3 regions of the Cupriavidus phytorum genome follow, and region 3 is predicted to be linked to each of the others. Evidence: predicted binding sites of a transcription regulator. Region 3 holds the regulator's gene; each other region holds the start of a gene.

Region 1 (7,688 bases), on a different contig from region 3:
TGTTGTTGCACATCTCCACGGCCGACGCGAGGCCATGGGTGGCGGTATCGTTGCCCGTGCCCGGCGCGGTCTCGGCGCCCGTCATCGGGTCGCGCCGCACATTCCACGCCGACCAGTCCAGCGCCGGCGTCAGTGGCAGCGCAGCGTAACCAGGCGCGAAGCGGAAATTCTCTCGCGCATCCATGCGCGGCGGGCGCACGATCTTGTCGGGGTTGAAGCGGTTGTCCGGATCGAACAGCGCCTTGATCTCGCTGAACGCGGCGTTGATGCGCGGGCCGTATTGCCAGGCCACCCACTCGCCGCGGCACAGGCCGTCGCCGTGCTCGCCGGAATACGCGCCCTTGTATTCGCGCACCAGCTCGGCCGCCTCTTCAGCGATCTCGCGCATGCGCAGCGCGCCGTCGCGGCGCATGTCCAGGATTGGCCGCACGTGCAGCGTGCCGACGCTGGCGTGGGCGTACCAGGTGCCCTCGGTCTCGTGCTTGTGGAAGACCTCGGTCAGCCGGCGCGTGTATTCCGCCAGGTGCTCGAGCGGCACCGCGCAGTCCTCGATGAACGAGACCGGCTTGCCGTCGCCCTTCATGCTCATCATGATGTTCAGGCCGGCCTTGCGCACCTCCCACAGCGCCTTCTGCGCCTTCTCTTCCGGCATCTTCACCACCGAGCCGGGCAGGCCCAGGTCGGCCATCAGCTCGGCCAGCCGGTCCAGCTGCGCCAGCAGCGCCTGGCGGTCGTCGCCGGCGAATTCCACCAGCAGGATGGCCTGCGGATCGCCGGCCAGCGCGCGCTCGACCACCGGGCGGAAGGCTGGGTTTTCCATCGACAGGTCGATCATGGTGCGGTCGACCAGTTCCACTGCCACCGGTTGCAGCGTGACGATATGCTGCGTCAGGTCCATCGCCTGGTAGAAGGTGGGGAAGTTGACCACGCCCAGCACCTTGTGCGCCGGCAGCGGCGCCAGCTTCAGCGTGAGCTGGCGGCTGCAGGCCAGCGTGCCTTCGGATCCGACCAGGATATGCGCGAGGTTGGCGTAGCCGTCGTCGGTATAGGCGCGCGGGTTCTGGCAGTCGAACAGGTCGATGTTGTAGCCGGCGACGCGGCGCAGCACCTTGGGCATGCGCTCGGCAATCTCGCCGCGCTCGCGTGTGGCGATGCGCTGCAGACCATGAAGGATGCCCTCGGTGCGCCCTGCCGCCACCGGTTGCGCCAGCGAGCCGAAGTGGCAGTCGCTGCCATCCGCCAGCACCGCATCGATCGCCAGCACGTTATGCACCATGTTGCCGTAGGCGATCGAGCGCGAGCCGCACGAGTTGTTGCCGGCCATGCCGCCGATGGTGCATTGCGCCCCGGTGGAAACGTCGACCGGGAACCACAGCCCGTGCGGCCTGAGCCAGGCGTTCAGGTGGTCCAGCACGATGCCGGGCTCCACCGTCACCGTGCGCGCGCCGGCATCGAAGGCGACCACGTTGTTGAGCCATTTGCTGGTATCGATGACCAGCGCCTCGCCCACGGTCTGGCCGCACTGGCTGGTGCCGGCGCCGCGGGCCAGCACCGGCACGCGCTGGTCGCGGGCGATGTCGAGCGCGCGCACCAGGTCGGCCTGGTCGCGCGGCACCACCACGCCGACCGGCATGATCTGGTAGATGGAAGCGTCGGTGGCATAGCGGCCGCGGGCGGCGCGGTCGAACAGCACGTCGCCGCGCAACTCCTTGCGCAGCAGCGCCGACAGCGGCGAGAGCGGCGAGGGGGCCCGGCGCTGCGCGGGCACCAGGTGGATCGGCTTGACCAGCAGGGAGGACGAAGTCATGTTCATGGCATGCAAGGAAACAAGGGCTGCGCGCCCACGGCGATGCATGCGGCCGCCTGCGGTGGGCGCATGTCGTGGTGATGCTCCGGCAGGAAAGCCAGGCTGCGGAGCGAGGCGCGCCTGCCTGACCCGCGCGGCTCGATCCGCTTCGCTCAGGCGGCGGCCTTGACCACCGGCTTGTCGGCGTGCGCAGCGAGCGACGCCATCGCTGCGGCCACGCCGCTGCCGGCAAGCGGCACGCCGGCCAGCTTCAGCCCCATCTCGCAACCGGCGAGCGTGGCCATCAGGGTCAGGTCATTGCAATCGCCCAGATGGCCGATGCGGAACATGCGACCGCGCATCTTGCCCAGCGCCTGCCCCAGCGACATGTCGAAGCGCTCATAGATCAGCTTGCGCACCGCATCCGCGTCGACGCCGTCGGGCATCATCACGCCGGTCAGCACCGGGCTGTACACCGCGGGGTCCGCGCACTGGATCTCCAGGCCCCACGCGCGCACGGCCTGGCGCGTCGCCTCGGCCAGCCGCCGGTGGCGGGCGAAGACCTGTTCCAGGCCTTCGCCCAGGATCATGTCGAGCGCCTCGGACAGGCCGTACAGCAGGTTGGTGTTGGGCGTGTACGGCCAGTAGCCGTTCTTGTTCGATTCGATGATCTCGGCCCAGCCCCAGAACGCGCGCGGCAGCGTGGCGTGCTGGCTGGCGGCAATCGCCTTGGGCGAGAGCGCGTTGAAGCTGATCCCCGGCGGCAGCATCAGGCCCTTCTGCGAGCCGGACACCGTTACGTCGACGCCCCACTCGTCATGGCGATAGTCGGCCGAACCCAGGCCCGAGATCGTGTCCACCAGCAGCAGCGCCGGGTGCCCGGCGGCGTCGATGGCCCGGCGCACCGCGGCGATATCAGAAGTCACGCCGGTCGAGGTCTCGTTGTGCACCACGCACACCGCGCGAATCGTGTGGCCGCTGTCCTCGCGCAGGCGCGCCTCGATCATGTCCGCCTGCACCCCGCGGCGCCAGCCCTCGATGCCGGGCAGACCCAGGAATTCCGGGCGCAGGCCCAGGGCCTCTGCCATCTTTTTCCACAAGGTTGCGAAATGCCCGGTCTCGAACATCAGCACATGGTCGCCCGGGCTGAGCGTGTTGGTCAGCGCCGCTTCCCAGGCACCGGTGCCCGACGCCGGATAGATGATCACCGGGTGCCGGGTCTTGAAGATTTCCTTGATGCCCGCCAGCACCTTGCGGCCGAGTGCGCCGAACTCCGGGCCACGATGGTCGATGGTCGGATAGCTCATCGCGCGCAGGATGCGGTCCGGCACCGGGCTCGGGCCCGGGATCTGCAGGAAGTGGCGGCCAGAAGGATGGAAATCGAGGTGAACCATGGAAAACTCGCCTCCTTGTTGTTTTATGAATTTTGAATGCAATCGACTATAGCAGAGCGACGGGTGCGGTCCAAGGCCAGATTTGCGGCAATATGTGATGGTTAACCCGCGTTTTGAAGCCCGGATGCAAGATGCAGTAGAATCCGCGCGAAGTGGATAGAGGACATTGAATGCAAAACTCATATAGCGACGACCAGGCGGCGGGCGTTTCGAAGCCCGTTCCACCGCCCTCGCTGCCGCGCCTGGCACGCCCGCGCCTGCACGACACCGTGGTCGAGCACCTGCGCCAGTTCATCGTCGAAGGCGTGTTCGCGCCGGGCACCAAGCTCAATGAACGCGAGCTGTGCGAGACCCTGGGCATCTCGCGGACGCCGCTGCGCGAGGCGCTCAAGGTGCTGGCGGCCGAAGGCCTGGTCGACCTGCTGCCCAACCGCGGCGCCAGCATCTCGCGCATGAGCGAGGCCGAAGTCAGGGAGAGCTTCGAGCTGATGAGCGGGCTGGAGGCGTTTTCCGGCGAACTGGCCTGCGAGCGCATCACCGCGGCGGAACTCGCGCAGATCAAGGCGCTGCACTACGCAATGCTGGCCTGCCGCGCCCAGAACGACCTGCCGGGCTACTACAGCCGCAACCAGGAGATCCACGACCGCATCAACGAGGCCGCGCGCAATGGGGCGCTGCGCCAGACCTACCAGTCGATCAACCGCCGCCTGCAGGCGCTGCGCTTTCGCTCCAACCAGCAAAGCGGCAAGTGGGACGAGGCGGTCGAGGACCATGAAGAGATGATCCAGGCGCTGGAAGCCCGCGACGGCAAGCGCCTGGCGGCGGTACTGAAGCGCCACTTGCTGGAGAAGCGCGACGCGGTGTTGCCGCTGGTGTCGGGTGACGGCCCTGAAGCCAAGACTCTTCTGAAAACGACCGAGGCCTAGCCGTAGCACAGCCTTTTTCCCAGCCCGGGCCGGATTTTTCTTGCCTCCATGCGGATACTGTATATATTTACAGTACCTGTATGGATGAACAGTGGAGTCCCGGCATGGAACACCTGATCCGCGTGCAAAACGACTATGACCGCCAGGTGCTGGCCTGGCTGCGCGGCCGCATCGGCGACGCCGCGCTGCAGAGCGCGGTGCATCGCCTGGCAGGCCCGCGCAAGCCCTACCTGTCCACGATCTGCCGCAGCCTTGGCATCCGCCCGCCCAGCCGGCGCCAGTTCGCCGCGGAAGCCGCGCGCATCCACCGCGCGGTGGGCGACAGCTACCTCGCCCGCATCAGGGAAATCCTGGCACAAGCCCCGGCGCACGAAGCCCCGCTCCGGTAGGCATTTGCCGATCACCGGCCAGGCGCGGACCATCGCGCGCGGGCCGGACGTATCATGAAAGCCCCGTTGCCGTCACACGGCAACGGGGCTTTGTGTTTCGCAACGTATTCCTCCCTCCAAGGCCGACATGAGCGAACTCCGCATTCCCACCCGCGCGCTACACCAGTGGGTCACCGATCTCTGGCTTGCCGCCGGCAGCAGCACCCAGGAAGCGCAACTGACGGCGGACCACCTGGTCGGCGCCAACCTGAGCGGGCATGACTCCCACGGCGTCGGCATGATCCCGCGCTATGTGCTGGCGTGGCAGGCCGGCGAGCTGCAGCTGAACCGGCAGGTCAGCGTGCTGCAGGACGGCGGCAGCCTGCTCAGCCTGGACGGCAACCGCGGCATGGGTCAGGCGGTGACGGCGCAAGCCATGGAAATGGCCATCGCCCGCGCGCGCGAGCACGGCGTCTGCGTGATGGGGCTGCGCCAGTCGCACCACCTCGGGCGCGTCGGCCACTGGGCCGAGCAGGCCACGGCCGCCGGCATGATCTCGATCCACTTCGTCAACGTGCTGTCCAAGCCGATCGTCGCGCCCCACGGCGGCTACGACGCGCGCTACGGCACCAATCCGTTCACCATCGGCGTGCCGTTGGCCGGCGAGCCGCCGCTGGTGCTGGACTTCGCCACCAGCGCCATCGCGCTGGGCAAGGTGCGCGTGGCCCATAACAAAGGCGTGCCGGTTGGGGCCGGCTGCCTGCTCGATCCGCAGGGCCAGCCCACCACCGATGCCGCCGTGATGTACCCGCCCCCCGACACGCCGCAAGGCGCGTTGCGCCCCTTCGGCGAGCACAAGGGCCACGTGCTGGCGGTGATGTGCGAACTGCTCGGCGCCGCGGTGACCGGCGGCCATACCATCCGCCCGGAAACGCTGCGGCACGAGCACGCGGTCTGGAACAACATGCTGGCGATCGTGTTCGATCCCGCGCGGCTCGGCACCAGCACCTCGTTCGGGCATGAAGTCGCGGCCTTCGCCGACTGGATGAAAAGCGCGCGGCTGCAGCCTGGCCAGACCGGCATCCAGCTTCCCGGCGAACCCGAGCGCGCATTCCGCACGGCCCGCGCGCAGCAGATCCCGATCGATGCCGGCACGCTGGCGCAACTGGACGACGCCGCGGCGCGCGTGGCGGCGGCGCGGGCCAGCGGGCATCGCGCGCCCGGCCCGCTGTCAGCGCTGGCGTGCGTCTGAATCTGGGCGCGCGCAAGGCGCGCCACTGTGCTTGCGAGTACCGCTGCAACACCCGCGTTGCGGTGCATCCAACTGGCTCGCCGTCACCGCCGCCATTGCGTCTCCTGCGCGAGCGCGCACTTGTCGCCGCGGCGCATATCTCGTTCCCTGGCCTGGGCCATCTGCGCAAGCACGGCAGCCGGTACGAGTGGGTGCCGGTGAACTACGAAGCCGAGCCCGGCACACGCGCCGGCCACTGAAGTCGGCCACACGGCGACGATGACCAGAACGTGCCGCTCGAGATGTCCGCGCGCCTCGCCGTAGGATTTCGTGAAGACGTAAACGGCCCGTGGCGGCGTTGTTGGCGGGCCGCTGCAGAATTGCATGGCAGCAAGGGAAAAGTCCCTGCAATTGCCGCGAAACCGCCAACCTATACTGGGCTTCCCTTATCGGCTTGCGCGCCCTTCCTCCTGCGCAAGCCTCTCCAGGAGTCCAAGTGAAAGCCATCACCCTCCCCGCCTTCGGCGATGCCGATGTCCTGCAACTGGCCGAGGTACCCGATCCCGCGTTACGCCCCCACGACCTGCTGGTGCGCAACCACGCCGCCGGCGTGAACCGCGCCGACGTCAACCAGCGGCAGGGTGCCTATGGCCGCGCCGACTTTGGCGACTCCGGGCTCATGGGCCTGGAGATTGCCGGCGAGGTCCTGGCCGTTGGCGACGCGGTACAGGGCTTCGCGCCGGGCGACCGCGTCATGGGCATCGTCGGCGGTGGCGGCTATGCGGAACTGGCGCGGATCGACTATCGCATGGCCATGCCTATCCCGCCGGGCCTGACTTACGTGCAGGCCGCGGCCATCCCGGAAGCCTTCGTCACCGCGCACGAGGCCCTGCTCCACCTTGGCCAGCTCCGCGCCGGCGAGCGCGTGCTGATTCACGCTGCGGCCAGCGGCGTGGGTTCCGCCGCGGTGCAGCTGGCCGCGGCATGCGGGGCGCAGGTCTTCGTGACGGCCAGCGGCCACAAGCTGGATCCGCTGCATGCCCTCGGCGCAAGCGTGCTGATCGATTACCAGCGCGACGACTTCCAGGCCGTGGTCGAGCAAACCACCGCGGGACGCGGCGTCGATGTCATCGTCGACTTTATCGGCGCCCCGTATTTCGAGCGCAATATCCTGTCGCTCGCCAATGGCGGCCGCCTGGTCCAGGTCGGGCTCCTCGGCGGCGGCAGCGGCGCCAGCGTGCCGCTGGAACGCATACTGTACGGCCACCTCAGGATTCTCGGTACGGTGATGAAGTCGCGCACGCCAGCGGAGAAGCACGCGATGGTCAGCCGCTTCAGCGCGCACTGGCTGGCGAACTTCCAGGCCAGCGGACTGAAGCCGGTGGTCGACAGCGTGGTGCCGCTGGAACGAGCCGCCGAGGCCCACCGTCGCATGGAGTCCAACCAGAGCATCGGCAAGATCGTGCTTGCCGTGGACTGCCACGGCGCCGCGTAGCCGACAGGGCCAGCAGGCTTCACATGCGCAGCCGGCCCCGCTGCGCGACGTCCGCGCGTGCCAGCCAAACTACCGTGATCGCGAGATCCGGGACCATCGCCAGCCCAGGCGCCGCCAGCGCGATGCCGAACAGGATCCGGTAGTCGGCCCCGTTGGCCGCGAACACCGCCGAAGCAGAAAGCTAGCCTCCGTGACGCTCGAAAACGTCGACGATGCTGTCGATCATCGTCCTGACCCGCGCGGTGTGCCGCAGGTCCTGGTGCGTGACCAGCCAGACTTCATAGCGGCCGGCACGCTCGCGCCCGGGCCAGATCCGCACCAGCCCGTCGCGCTCGGCCAGCGGCACCGGCACCTCGCCGATGGCCATGCCGGTGCGGATCATGGTCCGCAGCATCAGGCTGGAGTTGACCGCCGCCACCAGCCTGCCGGTGTGGATCGGCTCGCCGACCAGGGTCGGCGCGGCACTGCCGTGCAGGTACGGCTGGTAC
Region 2 (7,688 bases), on a different contig from region 3:
GCGACGCCGGCGGCTCCATCGCCAGGATGCTGACCAGCTGCAGCAGGTGGTTCTGCACCATGTCGCGCATCGCGCCGGCCTCGTCGTAGAAGCCGCCGCGCGTGCCCACGCCCACGGTCTCGGCCACGGTAATCTGCACGCTGCGCACGAACGGCGTGCGCCACAGCGGCTCGAAGATCGAATTGCCGAAACGCAGCGCCATCAGGTTCTGCACCGTCTCCTTGCCGAGGTAGTGGTCGATGCGGTAGGTGCGGTCCTCGCTGAAATAGCGGCTGACCACCTCGCCGATATCGATGGCCGAGGCCAGGTCCACGCCCAGCGGTTTCTCCAGCACCAGCCGGGTATCGTCGGCAATCAGGCCATGGCTGGCGAGGTTGTCGCAGGTGGCGGCGAACAGCCCCGGCGGCATCGCCATGTAGTAGATCCGCAGCGCGTCGCTGCGCAGCTGCGCGGCCAGCGCCGGGTAGTCTGCCGCCTGCGCGGCGTCGAGATGGACGAAGTCCAGCCGCTGCAGGAAGGCCTGCCATTTGGCGGGCTCGATATAGCGCGCATCGACAAACGGTTGTGCGCTTTCGTCGGCAAAATTGACAAAGGCCTCGCGGTCCCAGCGGTGCCGGCCCACGCCGATGACGCGGGTACCCTCGGGCAGGTTGCCGTCGCGGTGGCACATGTAGAGCGACGGCAGCAGCTTGCGTGCCGACAGGTCGCCGGCGCCGCCGAAGATGACGAGGTCGAGCGGCCGGGCGTCGGCAGTGCCGAAAGCAGAGACGGTGCGGTTGGTTGGCATGACGGGCTCCTTGCGTGCCGATGGGCGGATGAGGTTGGCCGGGGGAGGGGCAAGCCGGCATTGTTTTGCGTTGTTCGTGCAGTCTGCCGGATCAGCATGTCTCGGTCACGTTGCGCAGGTATTGCGGCTGGCCGGCCGGCACAGCGGCAAACGCCAATCGGACCATCCGCATCATCCGTGCCATGAACACGGCCGGCGCAAGCGGTCGGGGCACGCCACTCCTGCCCGGTTCAGCGTAACGATGAACGGTTCGTGCCAAAAAGGGGATACCGGTACGAGCCACTTCAGCAACGATGTATCGATCTGGTATTCAACGAGCGCGTCTGCGGCAATATCACAGCAGGCCTTGGGGCGAAAGTTCGGTTCCAAACAGAGGTGCGCGAACCGCAGGGCTGCCGTCGGCACGCGCACGGCTGCAGAGACCGTCAGGGCACGCGCCTCTATGCAGTACCAATTGACGGATACCGTGCGCATGGCACGGGCGTCACCCTCTGCGCAGGATTCCCCGCAACGCGATTAAAAGTCCTAAAGTGGTATCACCGACATCAGGCTTTTGGTACCCATGACGAGTCGCATGGATCAAAGGTTGCAGGCGCTGCGGCCCAACGAGGCCGATGCCACGCCGATCTACCTGCAGGTAGCGCGCAAGCTCACTGCCGCCATCCAGGCGGGGCAATGGCGGGCGGGCGATGCGCTGCCGTCGGAGCGCACGCTGGTCGATTCGCTGGGGATTTCGCGTGTCACCGCGCGGCACGCGCTGCAGGTGCTGGCCGAGGAAGGCACCATCACGCGCAACCGCGGCGCGGGCACCTTTATCGCCCCGCGCGCCGAGCCCAGGCCGGCGCGGCTTGACAATTTCAGCGAACTGGCGCGCCGGCGCGGCATGACGCCGGCGAGCGAGCTGGTGGGGTTCGAGCGCCGCCGCGCCACGGCGCAGGAAAGCGCGGAACTGGACCTGGCCGAGGGCGACGAGATCGTCAGGCTGACGCGGCTGCGCAAGGCTGACGGGCAGATCTACTGGATGGATGTGACCACGCTGGCGCTGGCCGTGGTGCCCGACGCCAGCGCCATCGGCGAATCGCTCTACGCTTACCTGGAGCGGATCGGCAAGCCGGTGCTGCGCGTCACCGAGACGCTGCGCGCGGTCGTCGCCACGGCGGAACTGGCCGCGCGCCTGGGCATCGCGCCGGGCGAGCCGCTGCTGCATATCCACCGTACTGGCTACACCCATGGCGACAAGCCGGTCGAGCTGACCGACGCGTACTGCCTGAACGACTTCTACGAACTGAAGCAATAGCGCCCGGCGGCGCCGGCCACCGGTGGTTCCACCGGCGGCGGGGGCGGGTCGTCCTCGGGCGACAGCGGCACATCGGGCGGCACGCCCGGCGGCGCGGGCTCTTCCACCGGGGGCACGGTATGGCGCGGCTGCAGGCGCGCACCGGCGATCGGGTTCAGCGAGGCAGGCATGCGGGGACTCCGTGGCGGGGTTACTTCCTCATTGAAGCAAACCCCACCCGCGCGCGCCAGTGCGGATGCCGCGCCGCTCAGGCGTGCTGGCGGCGCACGAAGAACAGCGCCGCACCCACCGCCATCAGCACGCTGCCGAAAAACCGGTTCTGCCACAGCACCGCGCGGGCATTGCGGAACAGCCCCTGCATACGCGACGCCAGCAGCGCGTAGCCATGCATCACCACCAGGTCGACGCAGCACATGGTCGCCGCCAGGATCGCCAGCTGCGGCGCGAGCGGCCGGTTCGGGTCGATGAACTGCGGCAGCACCGCGACCATGAAGATGATGCCCTTGGGGTTGGTCACATTGGTCAGCAAGCCCGTCGCAAAACGGCGGCGCCGGCTCATCACCGCCACGCGCACCGGTCCGCCGTCCTGTGCTGCATCCACTTCCACGCGGGCACGCCATTGCTGGATGCCGAGATAGATCAGGTACAGCGCGCCGATGGTCTTGACCACCATGAAGGCCTGCTCCGAGGCCAGCAGCAGCGCGCCCAGCCCGCCGCCGGCCACCAGCAGCACGATCACCAGCCCGGCTTGCAGGCCGAAGATGGTAGTGGTGGTCCGGCGCAGCCCGTACGACAGGCCATGGCTCATCGACAGCACCGCACCTGAACCCGGCGACACCGCGATCACCCAGCACGCGGCGAAATAGGCCAACCAGACTTCCCAACGCATTTCAACTCTCCTATGACTGCAACATGCGGGGCAGCGCATCGCCCCCCGGCATCTGTGATTCGCTGCGGCGCGGCGGCGCCTCAGAACGGGTGGAACCCGCCCAGGAACTGCTCGACCTGCTCGGCCTGGCGCGCGTCGCGCGCGGCCTCGCCGGATTCCAGCACCACGGCCTGGAAGGCGCGCGTGCCCACCGCCACCAGCCGCGCGCTGAGCCGGCGCGGCGACTGGTCCTGCGGCGACACGCCGCTGGCCTGCAGCTCCAGCCCGGCCAACGGGCGGCCCGGCCGGTCCGCGCTCATGATGGTGACCGGCCGCGTGCGCGGCTCGCCCGACAGCGTGCCGAGGTTGGCCAGCAGGCCGGCCTGCATCGCCGCCACGGCCTCGCGCCGCAGCGCTTCGTCGTCTGCTGGCAGGGTCACCACGCCCACGGCGAAGAGCGTGTCGTCGATGCGCGCGGCCTCCATCGTCATCGGCAGCTTGCGCCCGGCTATGGTCACGTCGCGCGCGGCGCTGGTGGGCTTGCCGGGATAGAGCGCGGCGTAGCCGCCCTCGCCCGACTGGATGGTGCGCCAGTCATAGCGCGGCGAACAGGCGCACAGGGCCAGCGCCAGCAGCGCGGCACAGCATGTCAGGGACCAGCGGGGCGCGGCAGCAGGACTCGGCGGGGGCAGCACGGGACGCATGGAAAACGGGACGGAAGCACAGGCTCGGGACGGCGCGCGCTGGCGCGGTCGCCGGCGCGCGGAAACCGGTATTATCCCGGAAGCGGCGCGCCAGTGCTTGCCGCGCCGCCTCCTTCTCCCCACATCCGCCATGCCTGCGTCCCGCCTCGCCCGAGCTGCCACCTCTCGCTCCTGCCTGCACTGGCTGGCCGCGGGCGCGCTGCTGGCTGTCGTGGCCGGCGTGTCCGCCGCCAGCCCGCCGCACCTGCCGCCGGCCACCGACCTCGCCGCCCACGGCGCCGACGCCGCGCGCCGCGGCGAGCCGCTGGTGGTGCTGGTGTCGATGCCGGGCTGCAGTTACTGCGACGCGGTGCGCCGCAACTACCTGGGCCCGCAGGCGGCCGCCGGCGAGATCGCCGTGCGCGAGCTCGACATGACCGCCGACACGCCGCTGCGCGATGCCGACGGCAGCCAGACCACCGCGCGCGCCTGGGCCCGCGCGCACCAGGTCAGGGTGGCGCCGACGGTGCTGTTCCTGGACCGCCACGGCCGCGCCGCCGCCAGCCCGCTGCGCGGCATGCAGACCGACTTCTACGGCGCCTACCTGGAGCAGGCGCTGGCGCAGGCGCGCGCCGCCGTCGCCGCGCGCAAGTGACGAAAGGGTTCCAGCACGTGGCCGCAAGGCGGTACCGCACAGCGCGCGAACGCCTGCCGCATTAGAATGTCCCACTGCTGACCGGCCCTGTCCGGTCCTACCTGCACGAATAAAGCGGCTCCAGCCGGATTCCCATGACCACTACCCCCGCCTCGAAGACTTCCCGCAAGCCCTGGCCCATCGTCGCCGCCGTGGTGGTGCTGGCGCTGCTGGGCTGGTTCGGCTACCGCGCGCTGTCGCCGTCCGGTACCGCGCCGGCCGCCACCTTCACGCTGCTGTCCGGCGAAAAGGTCAGCACCGCCGACCTCAAGGGCAAGGTCTACCTGGTCAACTTCTGGGCCACCAGCTGCGCCACCTGCATCAAGGAGATGCCGGACATGGTCAAGACCTACGAGCAGTTCAAGGGCAAGGGGCTGGAATTCGTCGCGGTGGCGATGAACTACGACCCGCCCATGTACGTGATGAACTTCGCCAAGACCCGCGGGCTGCCGTTCAAGGTGGCGATGGACAGCGACGGCAGCGCGGCCAAGGCCTTCGGCAATGTGGGTCTGACGCCGACCACCTTCGTGATCGACAAGGAAGGCCGCATCCTGAAGCGCTATGTCGGCGAGCCCGAATGGGACGCGCTGCACAAGCTGCTCGACGGCGCGCTGGCAAAGTCTGTGTAACATCCGCGCTGCGAACAGACGACAAAAGGTGCTCATCGAGCACCTTTTTTTCTTTGCTGACGCGATCCGGCGCGCGGCGGGTTGCGCCGGCGGGCTGTATGGATATACAGTTGGCGCCAGTCATTTCCGAGCCTTTCCTGCCCGCCCCGCCCGTGACCCTGGACCTTGCCCCCGCCGCCGAAGCCGCCGAAGCCACATCACCCGAAGCCGCAGCGCTCCCCGCCTACCTGTCCCGGCTCAACCCGGAGCAGCGCGCCGCGGTCGAGCACGGCAGCGAGGCGCCGCTGCTGATCATTGCCGGCGCCGGCTCGGGCAAGACCAATACGCTGGCACACCGGGTCGCGCACCTGATGCTGGGCGGCGCCGACCCGCGCCGCATCCTGCTGCTGACGTTCTCGCGCCGCGCCGCCGCCGAGATGGGCCGGCGCGTCGAGCGCATCGTCGACCAGGCGCTGGGCACCAGCACCGGCGCCGGGCGCGCGGCGCTGCAGTGGTCCGGCACCTTCCACGCCATCGGCGCGCGGCTGCTGCGCGAATACGCCGAGACGCTGGGCCTGTCGCCGGCCTTCACCATCAGCGACCGCGGCGATTCCGCCGACCTGATGCACGTGGTGCGCCACGACCTGGGCCTATCCGAAACTGCCAGCCGCTTCCCGAAGAAGGAAACCTGCCTGTCCATCTATTCGCGCGTGGTCAACACCCAGGCGCCGCTGGAAGACGTGCTCAGGCAGCAGTTCCCGCGCTATGCGATGTGGGCCGATGCGCTGCGCACGCTGTTCGCCGGCTATGTCGAGGCCAAGCAGAAGCAGCACGTGCTCGACTACGACGACCTGCTGCTGTACTGGGCGCAGGCCATGGCCGAGCCCGCCATCGCGCAGGACATGGGCGCGCGCTTCGACCATATCCTGGTCGACGAATACCAGGACACCAACGCGCTGCAGGCGTCGATCCTGCTGGCGCTGCGGCCCGATGGCCGCGGCCTGACCGTGGTCGGCGACGACGCGCAGTCGATCTACGCCTTCCGCGGCGCCACGGTGCGCAATATCCTCGATTTCCCCGCGCAGTTCACGCCGGCGGCGCAGCAGGTCACGCTGTCGCAGAACTACCGCTCGACCCAGCCGATCCTGCAGGCCGCCAACGCGGTGATCGGGCTCGCGGCAGAGCGCTATACCAAGGACCTGTGGTCCGACCGCCAGTCGGCCGAAAAACCGGGCGTGATCGTGGTCAACGACGAGGCCGACCAGGCCCGCTACGTGGTCGAGCAGGTGCTGGCGCGGCGCGAGGCCGGCCTGGCGCTGATGGCGCAGGCGGTGCTGTTCCGCGCCGCCGACCACAGCGCGCAGGTCGAGATCGAGCTGGCGCGGCGCAATATCCCGTTCGTGAAATTCGGCGGCCTCAAGTTCCTGGAATCGACCCACGTCAAGGACGTGCTGGCGGTGGTGCGCTGGCTGGAGAACCCGCGCGACCGCATGGCGGGCTTCCGCACGCTGCAACTGCTGCCCGGCATCGGCCCCAAGACCGCGGCGCGCGTGCTCGATGCCATGGCGCTGGCGACCGAGCCGCTGTTTTCGCTGCAGGAATTCGAGCCGCCGCCGGCCGCCGCGCCGGCGTGGGCCGACCTGCTGGGGCTGGCGCGCGCGCTGATGGCGCCGACCTCGCCATGGCCGTCGGAATTCGAGCAGGTGCTGGCCTGGTACGCGCCGCACCTGGAACGCCTGCACGACGATGCCCCCGCGCGCCATGCCGACCTGCAGCAGCTGGAGCGCATCGCCGCCACCTATGGCGCGCGCGAGCGCTTCCTGACCGAGCTGACGCTGGACCCGCCCAGTGCCTCGAGCGATGAATCCGGCGTGCCCTCGCGCGACGAGGACTACCTGATCCTGTCGACCATCCATTCGGCCAAGGGCCAGGAGTGGAAGGCGGTCTACGTGCTCAATGCCGTCGACGGCTGCATGCCGAGCGACCTGGCCACCGGCACCACCGAAGAGATCGAGGAAGAGCGGCGGCTGCTGTATGTGGCGATGACGCGGGCCAGGGACCACCTCGACGTGATCGTGCCGCAGCGGTTCTATGTGCACCAGCAGGTGGGCTTCGGCGACCGGCATGTGTATGCGTCGCGCACGCGGTTCTTGCCGAACAAGGTGATGCCGAACTTCTACAGCCGCTCGTGGCCGCCGCCGCCGATGCCGGGGGAAGGCGCGGTCAAACCCGCGCTGGCGCCGGTGGACCTGGCTGGGCGGATGCGGAATATGTGGCGGTGAGGCTCAACGTTCCCCGGGTGTGCTCACCTCTCCCGCGCGCGGGAGAGGTGTTGGGAGGAGAGGGCCGGCGTGTGGAAACCATGAGGCGCCTCACTTCGTGGGAGCTCCTGCCCTCTCCCCCGCCCCTCTCCCGCAAGCGGGAGAGGCGAGAAAACAAGCGGTCGGCTTAAGGCCATCGCCGCTCGTTAGTCTTCAGCTCAGGCCACCTTCTCGAGCAGCAACCCCTTCAGATATTCCCCTTCTGGAAACGCCGCCAGCATGGGGTGATCCGTGCCGGCGGACAAGCGCCGCAGGATGCGCGCATCCGCCCGCGCATCGGTCACCGCGCCGGCGACGATCTTCTGGAACAGCTCCATGCTGATCGCGCCGGAGCAAGAGTACGTGAACAGCAGCCCGCCCGGGCGCAGCAACTGCGTGCCGACCAGGTTGATTTCCTTGTAGGCGCGCGCGGCGCGGTCGATATGCTGCG
Region 3 (7,688 bases):
CTGCGACAGCGCGATCACCGGGCAATTCAGCTCTTTCGCCAGACCCTTCAGGGAACGGGAGATTTCTGAAATTTCCGTGGCGCGGTTCTCGCCGCCGCCGGAGCCCGACATCAGCTGCAGGTAGTCGATGATGATCAGGCCGAGCTGCCCGCACTGGCGCGCCAGGCGCCGCGAACGCGCGCGCAGTTCCATCGGGTTCAGCGCCGGGGTTTCGTCGATGAACAGCTGGGTGTCGTTCATGCGCTGGATCGCATGCGTCAGCCGCGGCCAGTCCTCGTCGAGCAGGCGCCCGGTACGCAGCCGGTGCTGGTCGAGCCGGCCGACCGAGCCCAGCATACGCATGGCCAGCTGCGTGCCCGCCATTTCCATGGAGAACACCGCCACCGGCAAGCCCTGCTCCACCGCCACGTGCTCGCCGATGTTCAGCGAGAACGCGGTCTTGCCCATCGACGGGCGGCCGGCGACGATGATCAGGTCGCCCGGCTGCATGCCGCTGGTCATCTTGTCGAGGTCGATGAAGCCGGTCGGCACGCCGGTGACGTCGGTGGTCGAATCGCGGTGATACAGCTCGTCGATACGCTCCACCACCTGGGTCAGCAGCGGCTGGATTTCCTGGAAGCCCTTCTGCCCGCGCGAGCCTTCTTCGGCAATCGCGAAGACCTTGGATTCGGCCTCGTCGAGCAGCTCGCGCACCTCGCGCCCCTTGGGCGCGAACGCGGCCGAGGCGATATCGTCGGCCACCGTCACCAGCTTGCGCAGCACCGAGCGCTCGCGCACGATCTCCGCGTAGCGGCGGATATTTGCCGCGCTGGGGGTGTTCTGCGCCAGCGAGTTCAGGTACGCCAGCCCGCCCACCTCTTCGGCCTTGCCGGCCACCTGCAGCATCTCGTAGACCGTGATCACGTCGGCCGGCTTGGTGGCCGAGATCAACCGGGCGATGCTCTGGAAGATCATCCGGTGGTCGAAACGGTAGAAATCCGCCTCGGACAGGAAGTCCGCGATGCGGTCCCAGGCGGCATTGTCCAGCAGCAGGCCACCGAGCACCGACTGCTCGGCTTCGATGGAGTGCGGCGGAACCTTGAGGTTATCGAGTTGGGGGTCGGCGACGGGCGCGTTCATGGGGAGGGATTATAACGGCGGGTGGACACACTTCGCCGGACATTTGGCGACAGCGCCGTCCAGGGCCGGCGGGCAAGCCAGCGGCCGGGCAACAAAAAAGGCAGGAGCCGGGGCTCCTGCCTTCTTGCAATGCTTGCGGGCTTTGGCCGGCGCCGTGCGCCAGCCGGAGCGGCGCGTCCTTAGACGCTCTCGCCCACCACCGACACGGTCACGTCGACCACGACGTCCGTGTGCAGCGCAACGCTGACCGGGTGGTCGCCAACCGTCTTCAGCGGACCGTTCGGCAGGCGAACCTGCGCCTTTTCCAGCTTGTAGCCTTGGCCAGCCAGGGCTTCAGCGATGTCGGCGTTGGTCACCGAACCGAACAGGCGGCCGTCCACACCCGACTTCTGGGTGATCTGGACGTTCAGGCCGTTCAGCTTCTCGCCTTCGGCTTGCGCGGCGGCCAGCTTCTCGGCGGCGGCCTTTTCCAGCTCGGCGCGCTTGACTTCGAATTCGGCGATCGCGCTTTGCGTGGCACGGCGGGCCTTCTTGCCCGGGATCAGGAAGTTACGGGCGTAACCGTCCTTCACCTTGACGATGTCACCCAGGTTGCCCAGGTTGACGACTTTTTCCAGCAGAATGATTTGCATCGTGTTCTCTCCTTACGGACCTAGGGCCTGATCAGTTCTTGTGCAGGTCGGTGTACGGCATCAGCGCGAGGAAACGCGCGCGCTTGATGGCCGTATCCAGCTGACGCTGATAGTGAGCCTTGGTACCGGTCAGGCGGGCCGGCGTGATCTTGCCGTTGTCGCCGATGAAGTCCTTCAGGGTGTCCAGATCCTTGTAGTCGATCTGTTCGACGCCAGCCACGGTGAAGCGGCAGAAGCGCTTGCGCTTGAACAGCGGGTTCTGTTGCTGGAAGCGCTTCTTGTTCTTGTTGTCACGTTTGACGAATGCCATGATTCAATCCTTTTCGAATGCTTTACATCCAGTGATGTGAAAGACGAGAGCCTTGCTGTTGCGGTGCTTGCGGGCCAGGAATCCTTCGCAGTCGAGCAGCGTGCCGAGCGGTAGCCGCTCCAGACGCTGGCCAACCTGGCCGATCCCCATCGCAGCGATTGCAAACTCGACCTGTCGCGGCGTCTGCGCCTCGACGGCCTCGCCGCTGTACTGCAGGATGCAGTTCACGACGGGGACCCCGGCCGGGGTATAGCGCAGGGCATCGCGTTCCGCCAGGGTGGCGGCAAGCCGAAGCTGGTTCAACGCGTGGCCTCTTGCTGGTTGCAATCGTTGCGGTTTGCGCTCGCGCCCGGGCCGACGCTGTCAGCCACGACGCGCACCGCAGTCCGCACTCAGGCGGCCTGGCCTTCGGTGGTCGTTTGCGCGGCCTTGCGGGCTTCTTCGCGCTGCACTTCCTTCATCATCGGCGAAGGTGCGGTCTCGGCCTTCTTGGTCTGCACGATCAGGTGGCGCAGGACGGCGTCGTTGAACTTGAACGCGTGTTCCAGTTCAGCCAGGGTTTCCTTGCCGCATTCGATGTTGAGGCAAACGTAGTGAGCCTTGGCCAGCTTCTGGATCATGTAAGCCATCTGGCGACGGCCCCAGTCTTCCACGCGGTGAACGTTGCCGTTCTGCGAGGTCACGAGCTGCTTGTAGCGCTCGATCATGGCCGGCACTTGTTCGCTCTGGTCCGGGTGGACGATGAAGACGATTTCGTAATGACGCATTGACGCTCCTTTTGGGATTAGCCACCCGGGCGTCACGAGTCCGGTGTGGCAAGGTTGAATAGCCTTAAATTATAGCCCGGCCCGCGGCAACAACGCAAGCCGCTGATTTCACGGGCAAATCAGGCGCTGGCAAAGACCGCCTGCAGCCGCGCCGGGTCGCGTGCGAGCCCGGCATCCGCAGCCAGGGCCAGCACGAGCAATACGCGCGCCTTGTAGGGATTCAGGTCCCCAGCAGACACGAATACACCGTCGGCAGGACTGGGCTGCGGCGGGATCGCCACATGGCCGGCACTGGTACGCGAGCTGCGCACCACCGCCACCCCGGCCGCCGCGGCGTCGGCAAGGGCCGCTGCCAACACCTCATGGATCGAGCCATTGCCGGTCGCGGCGACAACCAGCCCCGCGGCGCCGGCCTGCACCAGCGCATCCACCACCGCCCTGCCCGGCTGCGCGTAGCTCGCCACGATCTCCACCACCGGCCACGCCGCCGGCATCGGCCCGATGGGCGCAGTCGCCCGCGGCGCCCGGGCAAAACGCACGTAGTCGTCCTGCACGAACCCCAGCGGCCCGCACGGTGAGACAAAGGCATCGACCGCCGACGTATGCGCCTTGGCCACGTCCCGTGCCGCGTGGATCTGCTGGTTCAGTACCACCAGCACACCCTTGCCGCGCGCATCCGGATGGGCGGCAACACGCACCGCATCCAGCAGGTTCAGCGGCCCGTCGGCCGACAGCGACGTCGACGGACGCATCGCAGCGGTCAGGACCACTGGCACCGGGCACGATTGCGTCAGGTGCAGCGCCATCGCGGTTTCTTCCAGCGTGTCGGTGCCGTGCGTGATCACGATGCCCGCCACGTCAGGCTGCGCCGACCAGTGCCCGACCCGCGCCGCCAATGTCTGCCACAACGCGAAGGTCATGTCCTTGCTGTCGACCTGCGCCACCTGTTCGGCCTCGATGCGGGCCAGCGACTGCAACGGCGGCACCGCCGCCAGCAATGAGGACACCGGCACAGTCGCGGCCTGGTAACGGGCGCTGCTGGCGGCGCTGCCGGCCGCGCCCGCGATGGTGCCGCCAGTGGCCAATACGACGATGCGAGGCAATTGGGTCATGGGAGCGCGCAAGGATTTCTTCTGGATAAAGGAAAGGCGATTGTAGCGGGCGCACACGCCCAGCCCCAGCGAAGATCAGGCGCCCTGGCCGGCGTCCATGCGACACGCCTCAAAATTCTGCTTGCGCTGGCGCCGATACTGTATAAAATCACAGCATACTGTTTAAACATACAGTGCCCGGCCCGCCGGATGCTGGATAACGGACCAGAGTCTTCACAGATTCTTCGTCATCCAGGCCAGCGGCCCTGCACGGAACGGCGATCCCATGGCGACCCTGACACCCCGGCAGCAGCAGATTTTCGATCTGATCCGCAACACGATCCGCCGTACCGGCTTCCCCCCTACCCGCGCCGAGATCGCAGCGGAGTTCGGTTTCTCCTCGCCCAACGCCGCCGAAGAACATTTGCGGGCGCTGGCCCGCAAAGGCGTGATCGAACTGACGCCGGGCGCGTCGCGCGGCATCCGCCTGAAGGTGTCGCGCAGCGATTCGGAACTGCCGGACCAGTTCTCGTTGCCAATGGCCGGCGTATTGCAGCTGACGCTGCCGCTGGTGGGCCGCGTCGCAGCCGGCAGCCCCATCCTGGCCGCCGAGCATATCGACCGCCAGTACCAGGTCGATGCCTCGGTCTTCGATGAGCGTCCGGATTACCTGCTGCGCGTGCGCGGGCTGAGCATGCGCGACGCCGGCATCCTCGACGGCGACCTGCTCGCCGTGCGCCGCGCCAGCGAGGCCGCCAACGGCAAGATCGTGGTGGCACGACTGGGCGACGACGTCACCGTCAAGCGCCTGCAGCGGCGCGGTGGCCATATCGAACTGATCGCCGAGAACCCGGACTTCACCAACATCATCGTCGAGCCCGGTGAAGAGTTCTCGCTGGAAGGCATCGCCGTCGGGCTGATCCGCTCTTCCGGCTTCTAGCCGGGCACCATCGCAGGCGCTTTGCCTGCGCGGGCCCACCCGCTTCCATTGCTTTGCAGACGCCGCCCGGCTTGCCGGGTGTTGACCCCGCTTTGCCTAAAAAGAGGTGCCACCATGCCGCAAATCCACCACGTCGCCGCCCGCCGTCCGGTCAAGCCCGTGCCGTTTCGCCAGAGCAAGGGCGTACGCGTCTACCAGGGTACGCAGCGCCGTACCATGGTCGGCAGCATGGCGGCCATCTGCCGCATGCTGGAACTTGAAACCACCGAAAAGCTGGCCGCCTGACGGATACTCGCAGACGCCTGGCGTCGCCGGGCCCTGCCCCGCTTAGCTGCGCGCGCAGGCCTTGACCTCGGCCTCCAATTCCGCCGGCGTCAGCTGGGGAAACCAGGTATCGGTCTTGCGCAATTCCAGCGCCGTGCCATCGGCCTGTGCCGTCAGCGAGATCAGGTAGGCGTATAGATATTCACCGCTTGCGGCGCTCTGGCCGATACGGATTTCGATCTGGTTTTTCGCCGGCAACTGGACCAGCGTAGCCTCATCGCCCAGATTGTTGCGCAGGCATTTTGCAACGTCGGCCATCTTGGCCTGCGTATTCAGGCGCATCGGCGGGCGAGCGCGGACGTCCTTCTCCGAAGTGCCAGTGGCACACCCTGCCACCATGGTTGCCATTGCTGCGCCAATCAGTGCCGTTCGAACCAACATACCGCCCCCGGGGAATGAAAACGGCGCCCTTGGACGTGCAGATATTGTGGGCGCCGGGTGCGGATTTTAACCCGCGCGCGGGCCACGCGCCATCTTGAGCTTTGCCCCATCTTGAGCCTTGCCATTAGCCAGCAACGGCGTCTGGCATGGCAAGGCGTTTACCCGTTACCAGCGCTTGCACTCGATCTTCTCTTCGAATTCCCCATCGCGCTTCCACTCGCGCTCGATCAGGCAAGGGCCTTCGCGGTATTTCTGCTTCTGCTCGTAACCGCGCGGACCACCCTTGCACTTGCGCTCTTCCTTGTATTCGCCATCGCGCTTCTGCTCGCGCTCCACCTCGCAGCCGCCGCTACGGAACTTCTCCTTGTATTCGCCGCCATGGCGATAGCCACCGGGATAATCACGGTCGTCGGCCTGCGCCAGCGATGGCGCCATCAAACACAGTAGCAAGGAGACAGCGGCAGCGGGCGTCCGGAACATGAGAGAAACGGCAGGAGCGGAATTGCGGCCAGCATAGCAACCGGAATCGCTGGCCGCTGTATCAAAGCGTTACGCCGGAGCGAGCAGCGCAATTCCCTCACCACGATGCGCGATGCCGCGCTTATATCGTGGCGCAGCAAACCTTGGCGCGGTACCCTATACTCACGTCTTCTTGCTGGCCCGCCCCGTGCCTGGCCCCTGTCGGGGGTGCAGTGACCTGCATATGCCGCCGCGCCAGCCTCAGCGGCCTGCCGACGCTGCTGCGTCCGGCCCGTACCAATTGCCGTATTTCATGAACGTAAATCCCCGCCGCATTTCGGTTGCGCCAATGATGGACTGGACCGACCGTCATTGCCGCATGTTCCATCGCCAGCTCAGCCGCCACACCTGGCTGTATACCGAGATGGTGACCACCGGCGCGCTGCTGCATGGCGACGTGCCGCGCCACCTCGACTTCGATGCGGCCGAGCATCCGGTCGCGCTGCAGCTGGGCGGCAGCGAGCCGGCCGACCTCGCCATGGCGGCCAAGCTTGGCCAGCAGTGGGGCTATGCGGAAATCAACCTCAACTGCGGCTGCCCGTCCGAGCGCGTGCAGCGCGGCGCCTTCGGTGCCTGCCTGATGGCGGAGCCGGAACTGGTGGCGGACTGCGTGAAGGCGATGCGCGATGCGGTGGAGATACCGGTCACCGTGAAGCATCGCATCGGCATCGACAAGATCGAGCACTACGATTTCGTGCGCGATTTTGTCGGCAAGGTGGCGCAGGCGGGTTGCAGCACGTTTATCGTCCATGCGCGCAATGCGATCCTGAAGGGCCTGAGCCCGAAGGAAAACCGCGAGATTCCGCCGCTGCGCTATGAGGTGGCATACCAGCTCAAGCGCGAATTCCCGCAGCTCGAGATCCTGATCAACGGCGGCATCGTCAGCCATGACGAAATCGCTGCTCATCTGCAGCACGTCGATGGCGTCATGATCGGACGCGAGGCATATCACCAGCCGTACATCCTGGCGGAAATGGACGCGCGCTTCTATGGCGATGCCAGTGCGCCGGTGCCGTCGCGGCTCGAGGTCGAACTGGCGATGCAGCGTTATATCGGCGACTTCGTTGAGCAAGGCGGATATATGGGTGCCGTGACACGGCACATGCTCGGCCTGCATCGCGGCATCGCCGGCGGGCGTGGCTGGCGCCGCGTGCTGTCCGATGCGAAGCGCATGCATGCGGCGCGCGCGCGGGCCGACGTCGATGCGCTGTTCGAAGAAGCGCGCATGCATCTGCGGCCGCACGCACAAGAGCCGCTTGCCGCGTAAGCGCGCGGACCGGTGCCGCGCCGAGGCTGCGCTCTAACTTCGAATCGTGAAAGTATGCATGGCGGCGCGCGGGTTTCGCGCGCCGCACATGAGATGCCCGATCGCCCGGAAACCGGCGCCCGGAAAGGGATTCCCCTAATTCGCTGAGGCAGGGCACTTTCTTACACTGTGCCTGCCCTCGAATACAGGGCTTTCTTCAACTGATTATTAGCCCGCTCCGGCGGGCTTTTTTTTCGTCGGCGATCTCGCGCTTGCGGCATCGCTCTTCGTTTACCCGAATGGTGCATTGCCCGCATGGCAGTTACAGTGCAACGGCCTTCAGGGCATTTGAGATCGCT

Evidence for each region. The regulator LexA, encoded in region 3, represses DNA repair genes until DNA is damaged. The targets are predictions, from matches to a motif close to ACTGTATNNNNATACAGT.
Region 1: the regulator LexA is predicted to act here: its motif matches at 4,163-4,180, upstream of C7416_RS03260 (CppA family protein).
Region 2: the regulator LexA is predicted to act here: its motif matches at 5,052-5,069, upstream of C7416_RS27530 (ATP-dependent helicase).

What each region holds. Positions count from the first base shown of each region.
Region 1 covers NZ_QKZN01000001.1:753,254-760,941, reverse strand. The annotation lists gene C7416_RS03275 (FAD-binding and (Fe-S)-binding domain-containing protein) at 1-1,813, opposite strand, end outside; gene C7416_RS03270 (pyridoxal-phosphate-dependent aminotransferase family protein) at 1,960-3,180, opposite strand; gene C7416_RS03265 (GntR family transcriptional regulator) at 3,351-4,106, shown strand; gene C7416_RS03260 (CppA family protein) at 4,211-4,495, shown strand; gene C7416_RS03255 (malate/lactate/ureidoglycolate dehydrogenase) at 4,623-5,726, shown strand; partial or broken gene C7416_RS29280 (MBL fold metallo-hydrolase) at 5,840-5,965, shown strand; gene C7416_RS03245 (NAD(P)H-quinone oxidoreductase) at 6,202-7,200, shown strand; gene C7416_RS29070 (hypothetical protein) at 7,220-7,366, opposite strand; gene C7416_RS03240 (LysR family transcriptional regulator) at 7,382-7,688, opposite strand, start outside.
Region 2 covers NZ_QKZN01000019.1:33,058-40,745, reverse strand. The annotation lists gene zwf (glucose-6-phosphate dehydrogenase) at 1-787, opposite strand, end outside; gene C7416_RS27560 (GntR family transcriptional regulator) at 1,362-2,084, shown strand; gene C7416_RS27555 (hypothetical protein) at 2,066-2,254, opposite strand; gene C7416_RS27550 (LysE family transporter) at 2,332-2,973, opposite strand; gene C7416_RS27545 (hypothetical protein) at 3,054-3,656, opposite strand; gene C7416_RS27540 (thioredoxin fold domain-containing protein) at 3,787-4,290, shown strand; gene C7416_RS27535 (TlpA disulfide reductase family protein) at 4,425-4,958, shown strand; gene C7416_RS27530 (ATP-dependent helicase) at 5,111-7,219, shown strand; gene C7416_RS27525 (class I SAM-dependent rRNA methyltransferase) at 7,417-7,688, opposite strand, start outside.
Region 3 covers NZ_QKZN01000002.1:382,985-390,672, reverse strand. The annotation lists gene C7416_RS07200 (replicative DNA helicase) at 1-1,119, opposite strand, end outside; gene rplI (50S ribosomal protein L9) at 1,299-1,751, opposite strand; gene rpsR (30S ribosomal protein S18) at 1,783-2,061, opposite strand; gene priB (primosomal replication protein N) at 2,065-2,364, opposite strand; gene rpsF (30S ribosomal protein S6) at 2,454-2,828, opposite strand; gene C7416_RS07175 (asparaginase) at 2,948-3,940, opposite strand; gene lexA (transcriptional repressor LexA) at 4,206-4,859, shown strand; gene C7416_RS29105 (hypothetical protein) at 4,974-5,144, shown strand; gene C7416_RS07165 (hypothetical protein) at 5,187-5,531, opposite strand; gene C7416_RS07160 (hypothetical protein) at 5,730-5,999, opposite strand; gene dusA (tRNA dihydrouridine(20/20a) synthase DusA) at 6,337-7,350, shown strand.